4 regions of the Ensifer sp. CCNWLY38 genome follow, and region 4 is predicted to be linked to each of the others. Evidence: riboswitches for the same ligand, from Rfam matches in the RefSeq annotation. Region 4 holds a riboswitch; each other region holds the start of a gene.

Region 1 (3,800 bases), on a different contig from region 4:
AAACGAACCTCGACATTGCGCAGTTCTATGGCCGCGGTGGGCTCAGTCATGCTTTGCGTCCTTCTCGCCGGCGGACGTCTTCCGCCGTGCCGAGGATGGTGAAGATCAGGCAGAGAAGCCCGAGGAAGAGGGCGAGGCCGGCAGCATCGGCGGTGCGGTAGCTGCCCATGCGGCTATAGAGCAGCCAGGGAAGCGTCACCATGTCCTGCGAGCCGAAGAGGGCGACGGCGCCGAGGTCGCCGAGCGACAGCGCCATGGCGAAGGAGAGCGCCATCAGCAGCGGCCTTCGGAGGGCGGGAAGGTCGATCCATCGCAGGCGATGAAAGCCACGGATGCCGAGGCTCGCTGTCAGCCGTTCGGAACGCGCCGCATGCGTCGCCATGGCCGGCGCCAGGATACGGTGGACAAAGGGGAGCGCCATCAGGGCGTTGATCGCGACGATGATGACAGGCGCAAAGCGCGCGACATCGCCGAAGGGGCGAAGGAGCAGGAACCAGCCGGCGCCGAGCACGACAGGCGGCACCAGCAGGATCAGCGAGGTACTGGCGCCGATCGCACCGGCAAGGCCGTGTGCCAGCGCGCCCGCATGGCGTGGCGCGGTGACCGTCGCTGCGGCGCGGATCATCATGGCCGCCATGGCGACGGAGGCGAGTGCCGAGGCGAGCGCGATCGCCGCACTCGTCATCAGCGCCCGGTGCACGTTCGGATCGCGCGCGAGCTTCAGAAGATCGGCCTGCAGGCCGGAGACGACCACCGCAATCAGCGGGGCGATGAGAAAGAGCAATGCCAGGATGATCCAGGCGCCATCGTTGAACCGCGCCGCTGTCGTTGCGCCATCGAAGCGCCTAACCGTGCGGCCGCCGGTCATGCCCTCTTCCGGCTCCGTTGCCAGTCGTCTGAGGATGAGAAGCAGGATACCGGTCATGGCGATCTGCAGGCCGGACAGCGCGATGGCGCGTGGCGGATCGAAATCGAAGCGCAGCGCCTGATAGATCGCGACCTCGATGGTGCTGGCAGCGGGCCCGCCGCCAAGCGTCAGCACGAGCGTGAAGCTGGTGGCGCAGAGCATGAAGACGAGGCCGGCCGCGCCCGGCAGCAGGCCGCGCAGGACAGGCCATTCGATGAAGCGGAAGAGCGCTCGGGAGGGCATGCCGAGATTGGCAGCGCTGCGCCAGTATTCGGCCGGAATGCGCTCGAGGCCGGCCAGGAACAGGCGCGCCGCGAGCGGCATGTTGAAGAAGACATGGGCAAGAAGGATGCCGAACAGGCCATAGATGCTGATCGATTGCTCGAGGCCGAGCCAGCGCAGGCCGGAATTGAGGAAGCCCTGGCGTCCCCAGATCTCGATCAGCCCGAGTGCGCCGACGAGAACGGGCAGGCCGAGCGGCAGCGCCATCAGCCGCAACAGCCAGATCCGGCCGAAAAACTGCGGCCGCCGCGCCAGCGCCCGTGCCACCGGTATCGCGAATAGCACGGACAGCAGAGTGGAAAGGCTAGCCTGCAGCAGCGTGAAGCGGGTGACGCGCCAGATATAGGCATCGAACAGGGTGCCTTCGTCGGTGCCGCCGGTCTGGGCGAGCAAGGCAGCGATCGCCAGGCCGACGAAGAGCAGGAAGGCGCCGAGGCAAAATGCCCCGGCGACAACAGTCATGCGGTTTTCGCGAAGTGCGAACAATCCGGCCTCAGTTCTTGCTCATGGCAGCAAGCCACTCGTCGATCCAGGCCTTGCGGTTCTTCGCGACCTCTTCCGATGGCAGCAGGAAGGTCTTCTCCGGGTTGACCAGCTTGTTGAAGGCGTCCGGCAGCGGCTCCTTAGTCGCTGCGACCGGCATCATCCAGTTGGTCGTCGGGATGATCGACTGGAACTCCGGCCCGGTCATGAAGGCGAGAAACTGTTTTGCCAGTTCTGGCTCCTTGGCATTTTTGGTCATGCCGGCGACCTCGATCTGGATGTAGTGACCTTCCGAGAAGGTGGCCGCCTGGTAGCGCTCGGTGTTCTCAGCGACCATGTGGTAGGCGGGCGAGGTGGTGTAGGAGAGCACCATCGGCGCTTCGCCCTTGGTGAAGAGGCCGTAGGCTTCCGACCAGCCGGGGGTGACCGTGAGAACCCGATCCTTGAGCTTTGCCCAGGCGGCGCCCGCCTCGTCACCGTAGACCGCCTTGACCCAGAGCAGCAGACCAAGGCCCGGCGTCGAGGTGCGCGGATCCTCGATGACGATCTTCTGCGACGCGTCGCCTTCGACCAGGTCCTTGAGGCTCTTCGGCGGTGTCTTCAGGGTCTCGGTGTCATAGACGACGGCGAAATGGCCGTAGTCGTAGGGCAGGAAAGTGTCATCGGAGAAACCGCCCGGAACCTTCAGATCCTTGGCTTCGATGCCATGCTGCGCGAAGAAGCCGGTCGCCTTGGCTTCCGCCACGAGGTTGGTGTCGAGGCCGAGCACGATGTCGGCCTTCGAAGCTTGCCCTTCGAGCTTCAGACGGGTCAAGAGCTCAACGCCGTCGGCGACGCCGACATAGTTGACCTTGCACTCGCAGGTCTTTTCGAAGGCTTCCGCGACCTTGGCGCCCGGACCCCATTCGGTGATGAAGCTTTCGTAGGTGTAGACCGTCAGCGTCTTGTCGGCAGCAGCAGCGCCACTGGCGAAGGCAAGGCTTGCCGCTGCGCTGAGCGCTAGCCGGCTAAGTATTTTGAGCTGTGAAGAATTGGACATGCGAAGCACCTCTCCCAAAGTTCGTTGTTGCACGGGAAAAGGGCGTATCGGTGCGATCGCGTCTAATCCCTCCGCCGGTATGAGCCGGATCAGGTTCCGCGGGTTGGCGTTTTGACGCCTCTCAGCCTCCGGCCGCTTCGCGGTCGGGAGGCACCCCGTTAGAGCGGCAAGAGATTTACCGCTGCGTTGGCTCCATGGCAAGCGGTGTTTGGAATGGCCGATGCATGGGTCGAGCCCATTTTGCGCTGGGCGTTTCCGCCAAACGGTAACTGCGCTATGACACCATCACGCTTAGCCGCAAGGAGGAAACGCCATGCCAGATATGCTCGTTCGACTTTATGCCCTTCCGGCAGAGCCCCAGTCGCGGCTTGGTTCAGGCATCAGCATCCGTCGCGCCATGGCGCCGGAACGCCGTCTGGTGGTCTCCTGGATCGAAAAGACGTTTGGTGCCGGCTGGGCGGGCGAAGCGGAGGCTGCCTTCTCCTCGACCCCGACGCGCATGCACATCGCGGTGCATGACGAAAAGATCGTCGGCTTTTCCTGCCATGACGTCACGGCGCTCGGCTTCTTCGGCCCGACCGGCGTCGATGAAAGCATGCGCGGGCAAGGTATCGGCGAAGCGCTGCTGCTTGCGAGCCTGACGGCGATGCGCGACGCCGGCTATGGCTATGCGATCATCGGTGGCGTCGGCCCGGCGAAGTTCTACGAGCGCGTGGCAGGCGCGATCGAAATTCCCGATTCAACACCCGGGATCTATGCCGGCATGCTGTTCCCGGAACCGGTGCCGGAAGGGCACTGATGGCTACGGCAAATTGCTGCGATCGCAGCGGTTTGCGGTTTTCTTCGTTTTCCTTCCGCGATCCTTTGCGCTATGGGCATTGCCATGGCTCGATCGACCTTCACCATTTTGCTTGGCGGCGCCCTCTCGGTGACCAGCCGGCTGTCAGAGCAGCTCAGCGGCAGCCGCTTCGTTGCCGCTGACGGCGGCATGCGCCATGCGCGCCTGCTCGGCGTCGTGCCGGATGTCTGGGTCGGCGATTTCGATTCGACCGAAGACGCCCTGCTGTCCGACTTCGCCTCGGTTCCACG
Region 2 (3,800 bases), on a different contig from region 4:
CCCATGACCTCAGTCTTGCGCGCGATCATCTCGAAACGGAGATTGCCGATCACCGGCGCACCGGCGAGAAGCTGCAGGCCGTGCAGCAGGAACTGGTTCAGGCGAACCGCCTGGCGATCCTCGGCCAGGTGGCCGCCGGCGTCGCCCATGAGATCAACCAGCCGGTCGCGACCATTCGCGCCTATGCCGACAATGCCCGCACCTTCCTCGACCGCGGTCAACAGCAAACGGCGGTCGAGAACCTCGTCAGCATCGCCGAACTGACCGAAAGGGTCGGCACCATCACCGACGAGCTCAGAAGCTTCGCCCGCAAGGGTCGCTTCGTTGCCGAGCCGACGCCGCTGCGTGACGTGATCGAGGGCGCGCTGATGTTGCTCCGCAGCCGCTTCGCCGGTCGCATGGATGCGATCGCCATCGATCTGCCGGATAATGGCCTCAGCGTGGTGGGCAGCCGCATTCGCTTGGAACAGGTACTGATCAACCTTTTGCAGAACGCGCTGGAGGCGCTGGGCGATCGCGCCGATGCCAAGATCCGCGTGCGCTGCGAAGATGGCCCGACCGGCACCGTTGCCCTCGTCGTTGCCGACAACGGCCCCGGCATACCACAGCATATCCGCGAGGACCTGTTCACCCCCTTCAACACCTCGAAGGACGAAGGGCTCGGCCTTGGACTCGCCATCTCCCAGGAGATCGTCGCTGACTATGGCGGCGAGATATCAGTCGAAACCAGCGACAAGGGCACCGTCTTCACGGTTCGCCTGAAGAGGGCCTGAGCGATGCAGCCGTCCGTCTACCTCATCGACGACGACAACGACCTGCGCAAGGCGATGACGCAGACGCTGGAACTTGCCGGTCTCGCCGTCACCTCGCTTGCAAGCGCCGCCGAAGCCTTGGAAACCCTCGACACGAACTTCGACGGCATCGTCGTCAGCGATATCCGCATGCCCGGCATCGACGGGCTGCAGCTCTTTCGCCGCATCGCTGCCTTCGATGCCGACCTGCCCGTGATCCTGGTGACCGGCCATGGCGATATCCCGATGGCGGTGCAGGCATTGCAGGACGGCGTCTATGACTTCATCCCAAAACCTTTTTCCGCCGACCGGCTGGTGCAGAGCGTGCGGCGCGCGCTGGAAAAGCGCCGTCTCGTCATGGAGAACCGCGCACTCAAACGGGCGGCCGAGACGGCCGGCGACAGCCTGCCGCTGATCGGCCAGACGCCTGTCATGGAGCGCTTGCGCCAGACGATCCGGCACATTGCCGATACGGATGTCGACGTGCTCGTCGCCGGCGAAACCGGCAGCGGCAAGGAAGTCGTGGCGACGCTGCTGCACAACTGGAGCCGGCGCCGCGACGGCAACTTCGTGGCGCTGAACTGCGGCGCGCTGCCGGAAACGGTGATCGAGAGCGAGCTCTTCGGCCACGAACAGGGCGCCTTCACCGGTGCCCTGAAGAAGCGTGTGGGCCGGATCGAACACGCGAGCGGCGGCACGCTCTTCCTCGACGAGATCGAGGCGATGCCACCCCCGACCCAGGTCAAGATGCTGCGGGTGCTCGAAGCGCGCGAGATCACGCCGCTCGGCACCAACCAGGTGCGCCCGGTAGATATCCGCGTCATCGCCGCCGCAAAAATCGATCTCGGTGATCCGGCGCAACGTGGCGATTTCCGCGAAGACCTCTACTTTCGATTGAATGTGGTGACGCTCTCGATCCCGCCGCTGCGCGAACGTCGCGACGACATTCCGCTGCTCTTCTCGCATTTCCTGACGCGGGCGGCGGAGCGCTTCAAGCGCGACGTGCCTCACGTCTCGCCGGCAGTGCAGCAACACCTGATGACCCATGCCTGGCCCGGCAATGTGCGCGAACTCTCGCACTTTGCTGAGCGCGTGGCACTCGGCGTCGAAGGCCCGCTGGGACAGCCCGTTGCAGTCGTTGAACAGCCTGGTTTCGCGCTGCCGGAGCGGCTTGAACGCTACGAGGCCGAGATCCTGAAGGAGGCGCTGAGGGCGCAGCGTGGTGACGTCAAGGCGACGATCGAAGCGCTCGGCATCCCGCGCAAGACCTTCTACGACAAGCTCCAGCGCCACGGCATCAACCGCGCCGATTACGCAGAGCGCGGAGTTTCGGAAAAATCCGGCAGCTAGCTCTCGCCAGCGGCCAAAATACACTCAAAAATTGCATCTTCGTCGACGGGCGAATTCGCGCTTGACGACCCGTGCCGTTCGATGGCTATCTCTTGGGCATTCACCAGGGGGGTCCCGCAAGGGGCTGAGATTCTGCTGGATGGCCGGCTTGCCGGCTGTGGCGCAGTGACCCGTTGAACCTGATCCAGTTCATACTGGCGTAGGGACGGTGCAGATATCGAAGCCAGGATTCCGTGCGTCCAGCATCTGGCGGAGCGTCTTTCATCCTTCCGGCATCAGAACTGGGTCTCCAATCGCAAACTTGGAGCCTCGTCATGAATATTGCCACAAAGCCTACCCCCCTCTCGGTCACCCAAGGCCCGCTTCCCGCCTCCTGCAAGGTCCACAAGGCTGGCGTCCTCCACCCGGATATCCGCGTGCCGATGCGCGAGATCGCGTTGCATCCGACGTCCGGCGAACCGCCGGTCACGGTCTACGATTCCTCCGGCGCCTATACCGCTGACGATGCGGAGATCAGCATCGAGGCGGGGCTGCCGCGACTGCGTCGCAACTGGATCGTCGGGCGCGGCGATGTGGAAACCTACGAGGGACGCATCGTCCGTCCTGAAGACAACGGTTTTGCCAGCGGCGACCGGTTGACGCCGACCTTCCCGTTCCAGCATGCGCCGCTGAAGGCGACTGCCGGCAAGGCGGTAACGCAGCTTGCCTACGCCCGCGCCGGCATCATCACGCCGGAGATGGAGTTCGTGGCGATCCGCGAGAACCTCGGCCGCGATGCGGCACGCGCGAAAGCGCGCGACGGCGAAAGCTTCGGCGCCCATATCCCCGACCATGTGACGCCGGAGTTCGTGCGCCAGGAAATCGCCAGCGGCCGGGCGATCCTGCCCGCCAACATCAACCATCCGGAATCCGAACCGATGATCATCGGCCGGAACTTCCTGGTGAAGATCAACGCCAATATCGGTAACTCCGCCGTCACCTCGTCGATGGCTGAGGAGGTCGAAAAGATGGTCTGGGCGACCCGCTGGGGCGCCGATACCGTCATGGATCTTTCGACCGGCCGCAACATCCACAACATCCGTGAATGGATCATCCGCAATTCGCCTGTTCCGATCGGCACCGTGCCGCTCTACCAGGCGCTGGAAAAGGTCAACGGCATTGCCGAAGATCTCAACTGGGAGGTCTATCGCGACACGCTGATCGAGCAGGCCGAACAGGGCGTCGACTATTTCACCATCCATGCGGGCGTGCGTCTGCACTACATCCCGCTCACCGTCGATCGCGTCACCGGCATCGTCTCGCGCGGCGGCTCGATCATGGCCAAGTGGTGTCTGCATCACCACCGGGAAAGCTTCCTTTACGAGCACTTCGAGGAAATCTGCGACATCTGCCGCGCCTATGACGTCTCCTTCTCCCTCGGCGACGGCCTGCGCCCGGGCTCGATCGCCGACGCCAACGACGCGGCGCAGTTTGCCGAACTCGAAACACTCGGCGAACTCACGAAGATTGCCTGGGCCAAGGATTGTCAGGTGATGATCGAAGGCCCCGGCCACGTGCCGATGCACAAGATCAAGGAGAACATGGACAAGCAGCTTGCCGTCTGCGGCGAGGCGCCGTTCTACACGCTCGGACCGCTGACGACCGACATTGCACCGGGCT
Region 3 (3,800 bases), on a different contig from region 4:
AACTCCCTCTCGTCGTGGGTGCTGAGGCCGAGCTTCACGCCGGAAGAGCGGATTGCGGCAAGATCCGCATCCGCGAGATCCTCCTGGCCGAGATGGACGAAATCGCAGCCCTCGTCGATCGCGAGGCGCCAGTAGTCGTTGACGACGAGCTGGCACCCATGATGGTCACAGATCGCCTTGGCCGCGCGGATCTCGTCGCGAAGCTCCGTTTCCGGACGATCCTTGACGCGAAGCTGCACCAGTTTCACGCCGAGCGGCACCAGCCGCTCGATCCATTGGGCGCTATCGACGATGAGGTAGAAGGGGTCGAGTTTCACGCGAACACCGCCTTTCCGATGACGGGCGTGGAGGGAACGGCAAAATCGCGTGGTTCGAGCATGCCCGCCTCGAAGGCATCGCGTCCGGCGTCGATTGCCCGGGCGAAGGCCGAGGCCATCAGGGCCGGTTTCGTTGCCCCGGCCACGGCGGTGTTGAGCAGAACCGCGTCGAAGCCGAGTTCCATCACCGTGGTTGCGTGTGAGGGTCGGCCGATGCCGGCATCGACGATCAGCGGCATGTCCGGAAAATGGGCCCGCATGGCTCGCAGCGCCGGGATGTTCTGCGGCCCCATGGCGCTGCCGATCGGCGCGCACCAGGGCATCAGCACCCTACATCCGGCCTCGACGAGGCGTTCGCCGACCACCAAGTCGTCGGTCGTGTAGGGGAAGACCTCGAAGCCTTCGGCGCAGAGGATGCGTGCTGCCTCGACCAGCCCGAAGACGTCGGGCTGAAGCGTGTCCTGATGGCCGATGACTTCGAGCTTGATCCAGTTGGTGCCGAAGACCTCGCGTGCCATCTTGGCAGTCAGCACCGCCTCCGACACCGAGTGGCAGCCGGCCGTGTTTGGCAGCACATGTACGCCGAGCGACCGGATCAGTTCGAAGAAGGCGCCGCCCTGGCGGCCGCCGGCGGTTTCGCGACGCAGCGAAACCGTGACGATCTCGGTCGCCGACGAACGAACCGCGTCTTCGAGCGCGGCAGGCGAGGGGTAGCGGGCGGTGCCCAGAAGCAGGCGGGAACGCAGTTCCTGTCCATAAAGCGTCAGCATGTCTCAGCCTCCTTTCATCGGCGAGAGAATTTCGATCCGGTCGCGATCACTGAGGGAATGGGCCGAACGGTCGGCTCGGTGCACCAGCTCGCCGTTGACGGCGGTGGCAAGCCAGTCCCCTTCGAAGTCGAGTGCGGCCAGGAGTTCGGCAAGGGTCGTGACTGTGAGGTCGTGATCCTCGCCGTTGACGGTCAATTTCATGCGGCGTCTCCCTTCAGGTTCCGGGCAAGGGCAAGATCCGCCGCTTCCTCGGCCAAGGCCGGTGAAAGCAGGAAGCCGTGGCGGTAGAGCCCGTTGAGCGTGATGGTGGTTCCGGCACGCGTGACGCGCGGCAGATTGTCGGCAAAGGCCGGCCGGACGCCGGTGCCGGTTTCGAGAAGGCGCGCCTCGCCGAAGGCGGGGTGAAGCGCATAGGCTGCGTTCAGCAACTCCATCAGCGAGCGGGCGGTGATCGGACCGCCGTCGTCGGTTTCGATCATGGTCGCCCCGCACATGAAGAGGCCATCGCCGCGCGGCACGATGTAGAGCGGGATACGCGGATGGATCAGGCGGACTGGCCGCGACAATTCCACTTCGCCGGTCTGCAGATAGAGCATCTCGCCGCGCACGCCGCGCAGGCCGGCGATGGCGCCGATGCGCGAAGCGCCGCTGCAGTCGGCAATCAGATCGCTGTCGCTGTTACTATCCACCTCGCCGATGAAGGCGACGCCGTGCTCGACGAGCTTTTGCCGCAGCAGGACTAGCGCTCGACGAGGGTCGAGATGCGCCTCGCCCGGGAAGAACAGCGCCTCTCGGAAGCGTCCGGCAAGCGCCGGCTCGATCCTTGCGATCGCTTTTTCGTCGAGCCATTCGAAGCCGGTCGTGCGCGAAGCGAAGCGTTTGAGTTCACCGGCGTCTCGCGGCGGAGCGACGACGAGGGTGCCGTTGCGCGACACTTCGCCCGGAAGCGCGCGGTCCCACCAGTCGATGGCGTCGATGCCGCGCGTCAGCACCGTTTCCTCGGCGCTCTCGCGTTCACACCAGGGCGCCAGCATGCCGCCGGCAAACCACGAGGCCGCCCCGCCGAAGTCCGGCTGCCGCTCGGCAACGGCCACCTCGACGCCGCGGGCGATCAGCTCATGCGCCAAGGTCAGCCCGACGACGCCGGCACCTTTGATCAGGGCGCGCATGGTCAATGCGCCCAGCTGCGGCGAGCCGAACGTCGGTCTGAAGGAAGCAGAATCGCGATGAAGATACGCATTGCCGAGGCTCCATTGTTGGAGACCCAGCTCGGACCGGAAGAGAGGGAAGGACGCCTTGCCGAGATCTGCTCGCGCGAACGCGAATGCGGCAGCGATGTCTGCACCGTCCCTACGCCAGTATGAACTGGATCAGGTTCAACGGGTCACTGCGCCGCGGAAACCGCCTAGCAGAATCTCAGCCCCTTGTCGGGACACCCCTGGTGAATGCTTCAAACTGAGCGGCTGGATCGGATTTTGTCAAGGGCTGCCGGTGTGTACCTCGTGCGCAAAAAATTATCTATAAAAAGTGGAAGGACGTGTGTTCTTGAGGCTCGGTGGTGTCGGTAGCGGGCATTGGTCGAGAGATCGACGGCTAGTGCAAGGCGCAAGGTCCCGAAAATCCGGGCATCTGGCCGTTGCTGTTATCGCCATCAGCTGATGCCGCCGCGGCGGAAAGTCGCGGTATTTGCCCTTCTGACCGCAGCCGTCGAGGCGCACATAAGCACGCGATGGTTGATTAATTAGCGTACGCTCTCCTTTTAGGTGGTTGCTTGATGCGGTGTCCGTGAAAATTATAGATAATAATGGATTCTATCTATTTTGCTTTGCCGCAAACAGGGAAGTGAACGAACATGCTGGACACAAACAGTTCGACCGAGCCGACCTCGGGAGCCGCCAAGCCCGCCAAAACCGCCTGGAGTCTGGCCGACGCGCAAGAAATCTATAACTTGCCGTTCAACGACCTTCTGTTTCGTGCCCAGTCCGTTCACCGCGCCCAGTTCGACCCCAATGCCATCCAGATGAGCCGCCTGCTGTCGATCAAGACCGGCGGCTGCGCCGAAGACTGCGGCTATTGCAGCCAGTCGGCACATTACCCGACGGGGCTGAAAGCGTCGAAACTGATGGAAGTCGAGCGGGTGCTTGCGGAAGCACGGAAAGCGAGGGACGGCGGCGCGACGCGCTATTGCATGGGCGCCGCCTGGCGCAGCCCGAAGGAGCGCGACATGGAGGCGATCGTCGCCATGATCGGCGGTGTGCGGTCGCTCGGCATGGAGACCTGCATGACGCTTGGCATGCTGACGCCGGAACAATCCGGGCGGCTCGCAGATGCCGGGCTCGATTACTACAACCACAATGTCGATACGTCGGAGCGCTTCTACGGCGAGATCATCACCACCCGCAGTTTTGCCGACCGGCTGGAAACGTTGGCGAACGTCCGCGACGCGGGCATAAAGGTCTGCGCAGGCGGTATTCTCGGCATGGGCGAGACGGCTGACGATCGGATCTCGATGCTGGTGACGCTCGCCAATCTGCCGGTGCCCCCCGAAAGCGTGCCGATCAACATGCTGATTCCGATTCCGGGCTCGAAGCTTGCCGATGCGGCGCCGGTCGATCCGATCGATTTCGTTCGCACCATCGCGCTGGCGCGCATCCTGATGCCACAGTCGCATGTCCGCCTTTCGGCCGGCCGCACCGATATGAGCGACGAGATG
Region 4 (3,800 bases):
GGCCGGCAGTTCGTCACTCGATCGCGCGGATCATCTGCAGTCGAGCCGGTATGCCGGTTATCCGGTCGGCGCTGTGAACCGCCTGAAGCTGACGCGGGTTGCGACCGCGTCGCTCGAATGCTGCATCATGCCCCGCAACGCGCTTCTCGACGATACCGGCCCTTCGCCGGCCTATCTCGGTGCGTCTCTCAATGGGCTGGATCTTGCCTTGAGGCTGAGCCGCAGGGGCTACGAATCCTATTGGCTGCCCGCCTTACAGATGCTCGGGTCGGATGAGGCGTCCGGCGCCGTATCGGCAGCGACGGCCAGATACGTGGAGCGTGTCGATCAGACGCTGTTTCGTGGCCGCTGGATGCAGACCGTCGAGCCAGACACCACGACCCACAATGAGGTTTCGGCATGAGTGACAAACTCCGCGTGCTGGTCGTCTCGCACGGCCACCCGACCCATTCATTGGGCGGCGCCGAGATCGCCTCCCATGGCTTGCACAAGGCATTGAACGGCCTGCCGGGGATTGAATCGATCTACCTCGCCCGCGTCGGCAATCCCGTGCCGCGCCACGGCGCGTCGGCGCTGATGAGCCTTCGCCTGGCGATGGACGAGGTGCTCTACCATGCCGAGGACTTTGATCATTTCTTCCTGTCCAACGGCGATACCGACGCGATCCGTCGCGACCTCTTGCGCTTTGTGGGAGACATCAAGCCGGACATCGTCCACTTCCACCATATCATCGGCTTCGGACTGGAAGCGCTCTATGCGGTGCGCGACGCTCTGCCGAAAGCGCGCATCGTCGTGACCTTCCACGAGTACCTGCCGATCTGTCACAACCACGGACAAATGGTGAAGCGGCCCTCGGGCCAGCTTTGCAATGGCGCATCGCCGATCAGTTGCCACACGTGTTTCCCCGAAATTCCGGTATCACGCTTCGTACGGCGTGAGCAGTTCGTGCGGGGCATGCTGAACCTTGCCGACGCCTTCATCGCCCCAAGTGCTTTTCTCGCCAATCGCTATGTCGAGTGGGGCATCGCTGCCGAGAAGATATTCGTGATCGAAAACGGCATCGTCCTGGGTGAAAAGACGCCGGCGCGTGAATTGCCGGCGCCGACGGCACGTCGCAATCGTTTTGCCTATTTCGGGCAGATGACCCCGTTCAAGGGCGTTCACGTGCTGATCGACGCTGTATCGCGCGTGCCCGACGAGATCTGGGGTGACGATTCCACCTTGATGATCTTCGGCGGAAACCTCGAGCGTCAGCCGACCGAGTATCAGGACCGCGTGGCGAAACTGATCGAAGATGCCGGCCGGCGCGTCCGCTTTTACGGCTCCTACCAAAACCAGGACATGCCAAGGCTGATGCGCTCGGTCGACTGGGTGGTGATGCCTTCGGTCTGGTGGGAGAATTCTCCGATCGTCATCCAGGAAGCCCTGCACCATGGCAGGCCGATCATATGCTCCGACATCGGCGGCATGGCCGAGAAGGTTCGCGACCGCCTCGACGGCTATCATTTCCGTGCCGGCAGCGCGCAAGACCTTGCGGATCGGCTTATCGACGTGCTGAGCACGCCACGGTCATGGGACAACCTCAGGGCAACCCTCAGGCGCCCGATGAGCCATGTCGACTGCGGCCGCGAACATGTCGCGCTCTATCGGAAATTGCTCAAGGAGGAGCAGCCGGTTCACCCGAGCGCCGCTGTGGCCTGAATCGAAAAGCGCGCAGCCCCCGTCGTTCATCCTGCGATTGCAAGCGACGAACTTCCCGCCTCGAAGGTCATTCCATTGCTTATTGCGCAATGGAATGACCTGGTTCGTGAAGGTGAACTTGAACGGTGGAACCGGCACAAGGCTCGGGAATCGGATTAGTTGCCTCTCGGACTCCACCACTGATGGAAGTGATGAACCGGTCCCCGCCCCTGCCCGATTTTGAGCGCTGCTGCGGCAACAAGCGCCTCATGCAGATAGGTCTTGGCAGCGATAACCGCGTCTTCAAGTGTCTGCCGGTGGGCAATACCGGCAGCGATTGCGGCAGACAGCGTGCAGCCGGTGCCATGATCGTTCCTCGTTTCAACCCGCGGGCGCGACAGGCGCAAGGCGGTGTCCCCGTTGAAGAGGATGTCAACCGCTTCGTCGCCCTTGGCATGCCCGCCTTTCATCAGCACGGCGCGCGCACCAAACTTCAGGAGCATCTCCGCCTGGCGGGCCATTTCTGTCTCATTCTCGGCAACGCTGCGCCCCGTCATCAGTGCCGCTTCGGGCAGGTTCGGCGTCAGGATGAGCGCAAACGGCAGCAGTTCCTCCTTGAGCGTCGAGATCGCATCCGGACGCAACAATACGTCCCCCGAAGTGGCGACCATCACCGGATCGATGACTGCCAAATGCCCGTATCGCTTCAGGCCGGACGCGATCGCCGCAATGATCTCCTGGCGGGACACCATTCCGACCTTCGCAGCGCCAACGGCGAGATCCGAAAACACGGCGTCGATCTGAGCTAGAACGACGCCCGGAGAGATATCCTCAACGGCCGTAACACCTCTGGTGTTTTGCGCGGTGATGGCGGTAATCACGCTGGCACCATAGACGCCGAGCGCCGAAAATGTCTTCAGATCCGCCTGGATGCCGGCCCCCCCACCGGAATCCGAACCAGCAATAGTAACGGCGATGGAGGTCATGCCTGGCTCCGCTGAAATGTGGAAGCGGGTCCAAATATAGCAAACGCGCTCTCAAGCCACCGGCTCAAGCACGCGCAAACTGAGGTGGGTCTTCCATGCAACCTCGAAGAATCCGACCGATTGAGCCGATGGGTCGGTCGTCCCGCCCCCCGGGGTTCTTCGTCGCTACATTCTAAACGGCGTATTGGCACCAACGATCTCCCGAAAATCAAAATCACGGAGATCCAGATGAACGGCGAAGACGCGGGGGTGCCAGAGAGGCCCTTGCCGTTCCTACGCCGGTATGATCCGGATCAGGTTCAAGGGTCTGGCTCACCGCCATCTCAGCACCGTCAGGTGCGCCCCTCGGCAGGCATGAATGCTATGGGAGCGTGGGAGGGGATGTCAATTGCTTGAGTTCAGCAGGCGCGTATGTAAGCCGGTTCGATGCGGGCGAAGGAGGCCCTTAAAGGATACAAACAGAAAAAGGCCCCTTTTGCCTCAAGAGCATAAGGAGCCTTCCGTCTGAGCGTTCGACTTCACAGACGCTGGTAGACTAGCCACGTCAAGGCCGTTAAGGCAAGGGGGGGTTGGAACGCGAGCCTATGCAATCCCGGAGTGATTTGGTCGGCAGCACTACCGATTCACTCAGTGGCGGCGGGCCTTCCACGCATAACGATAGATGTTAGGCGCCTCATCGCATCAATATCATCGCAATGCTTTGAGAATTGCACTTGCTCGGTCCAAGGCCGCTTCCGCTGCACGCAGTTCGAGTGTGACAGACAGAATATCGCGGTGTGCCATTGCGAGCGCAACCTGCAACACTTCATCAGAGTGTCTGGCCAGCAGAACGAGGTGCCATCCGTCGGGGCCGCGATCGCCGGCTAGCCAATACTTTGCCGTTCGGCCACTCGCGCCTGTCCAGCGCATGATCGTCTTTATCGCACGGCCTCCCCCACCCAATTCGCGACGCAGTGCCGCCGCAACGGCGGCAAAGTAATCGTCTCTAGCGGCGCGCGCTGATACTGGAACCATTGTGCCCGTATTCAGATCCATACTGCCCACCTCCCCAGTCTATACTCCGGCATTCTGACCTCAATTCACACGTGATATACCGGCACGTCATGGTTATCGGTTGGACTGAGAACGACGACG

Evidence for each region. Region 4 has a riboswitch for thiamine pyrophosphate ahead of thiD (bifunctional hydroxymethylpyrimidine kinase/phosphomethylpyrimidine kinase). Riboswitches for the same ligand answer to the same signal wherever they lie in the genome.
Region 1: linked by a shared signal. The riboswitch ahead of thiB (thiamine ABC transporter substrate binding subunit) and the one ahead of thiD (bifunctional hydroxymethylpyrimidine kinase/phosphomethylpyrimidine kinase) in region 4 are both predicted to bind thiamine pyrophosphate.
Region 2: linked by a shared signal. The riboswitch ahead of thiC (phosphomethylpyrimidine synthase ThiC) and the one ahead of thiD (bifunctional hydroxymethylpyrimidine kinase/phosphomethylpyrimidine kinase) in region 4 are both predicted to bind thiamine pyrophosphate.
Region 3: linked by a shared signal. The riboswitch ahead of thiO (glycine oxidase ThiO) and the one ahead of thiD (bifunctional hydroxymethylpyrimidine kinase/phosphomethylpyrimidine kinase) in region 4 are both predicted to bind thiamine pyrophosphate.

What each region holds. Positions count from the first base shown of each region.
Region 1 is NZ_JBBBBO010000005.1:195,399-199,198, forward strand. Features, by position in the region: gene thiQ (thiamine ABC transporter ATP-binding protein) at 1-50, opposite strand, end outside; gene thiP (thiamine/thiamine pyrophosphate ABC transporter permease ThiP) at 47-1,651, opposite strand; gene thiB (thiamine ABC transporter substrate binding subunit) at 1,683-2,711, opposite strand; TPP riboswitch at 2,761-2,879, opposite strand; gene V7S54_RS12940 (GNAT family N-acetyltransferase) at 3,025-3,510, shown strand; gene V7S54_RS12945 (thiamine diphosphokinase) at 3,595-3,800, shown strand, end outside.
Region 2 is NZ_JBBBBO010000003.1:389,019-392,818, reverse strand. Features, by position in the region: gene V7S54_RS08900 (sensor histidine kinase) at 1-773, shown strand, start outside; gene V7S54_RS08895 (sigma-54-dependent transcriptional regulator) at 777-2,141, shown strand; TPP riboswitch at 2,237-2,365, shown strand; gene thiC (phosphomethylpyrimidine synthase ThiC) at 2,456-3,800, shown strand, end outside.
Region 3 is NZ_JBBBBO010000003.1:231,730-235,529, forward strand. Features, by position in the region: gene V7S54_RS08140 (thiamine phosphate synthase) at 1-317, opposite strand, end outside; gene V7S54_RS08145 (thiazole synthase) at 314-1,087, opposite strand; gene thiS (sulfur carrier protein ThiS) at 1,091-1,288, opposite strand; gene thiO (glycine oxidase ThiO) at 1,285-2,256, opposite strand; gene V7S54_RS08160 (hypothetical protein) at 2,314-2,451, shown strand; TPP riboswitch at 2,417-2,537, opposite strand; gene bioB (biotin synthase BioB) at 2,940-3,800, shown strand, end outside.
Region 4 is NZ_JBBBBO010000020.1:24,020-27,819, reverse strand. Features, by position in the region: gene V7S54_RS30570 (hypothetical protein) at 1-403, shown strand, start outside; gene V7S54_RS30565 (glycosyltransferase family 4 protein) at 400-1,701, shown strand; gene thiD (bifunctional hydroxymethylpyrimidine kinase/phosphomethylpyrimidine kinase) at 1,857-2,666, opposite strand; TPP riboswitch at 2,920-3,022, opposite strand; gene V7S54_RS30555 (hypothetical protein) at 3,354-3,701, opposite strand; gene V7S54_RS30550 (recombinase family protein) at 3,770-3,800, shown strand, end outside.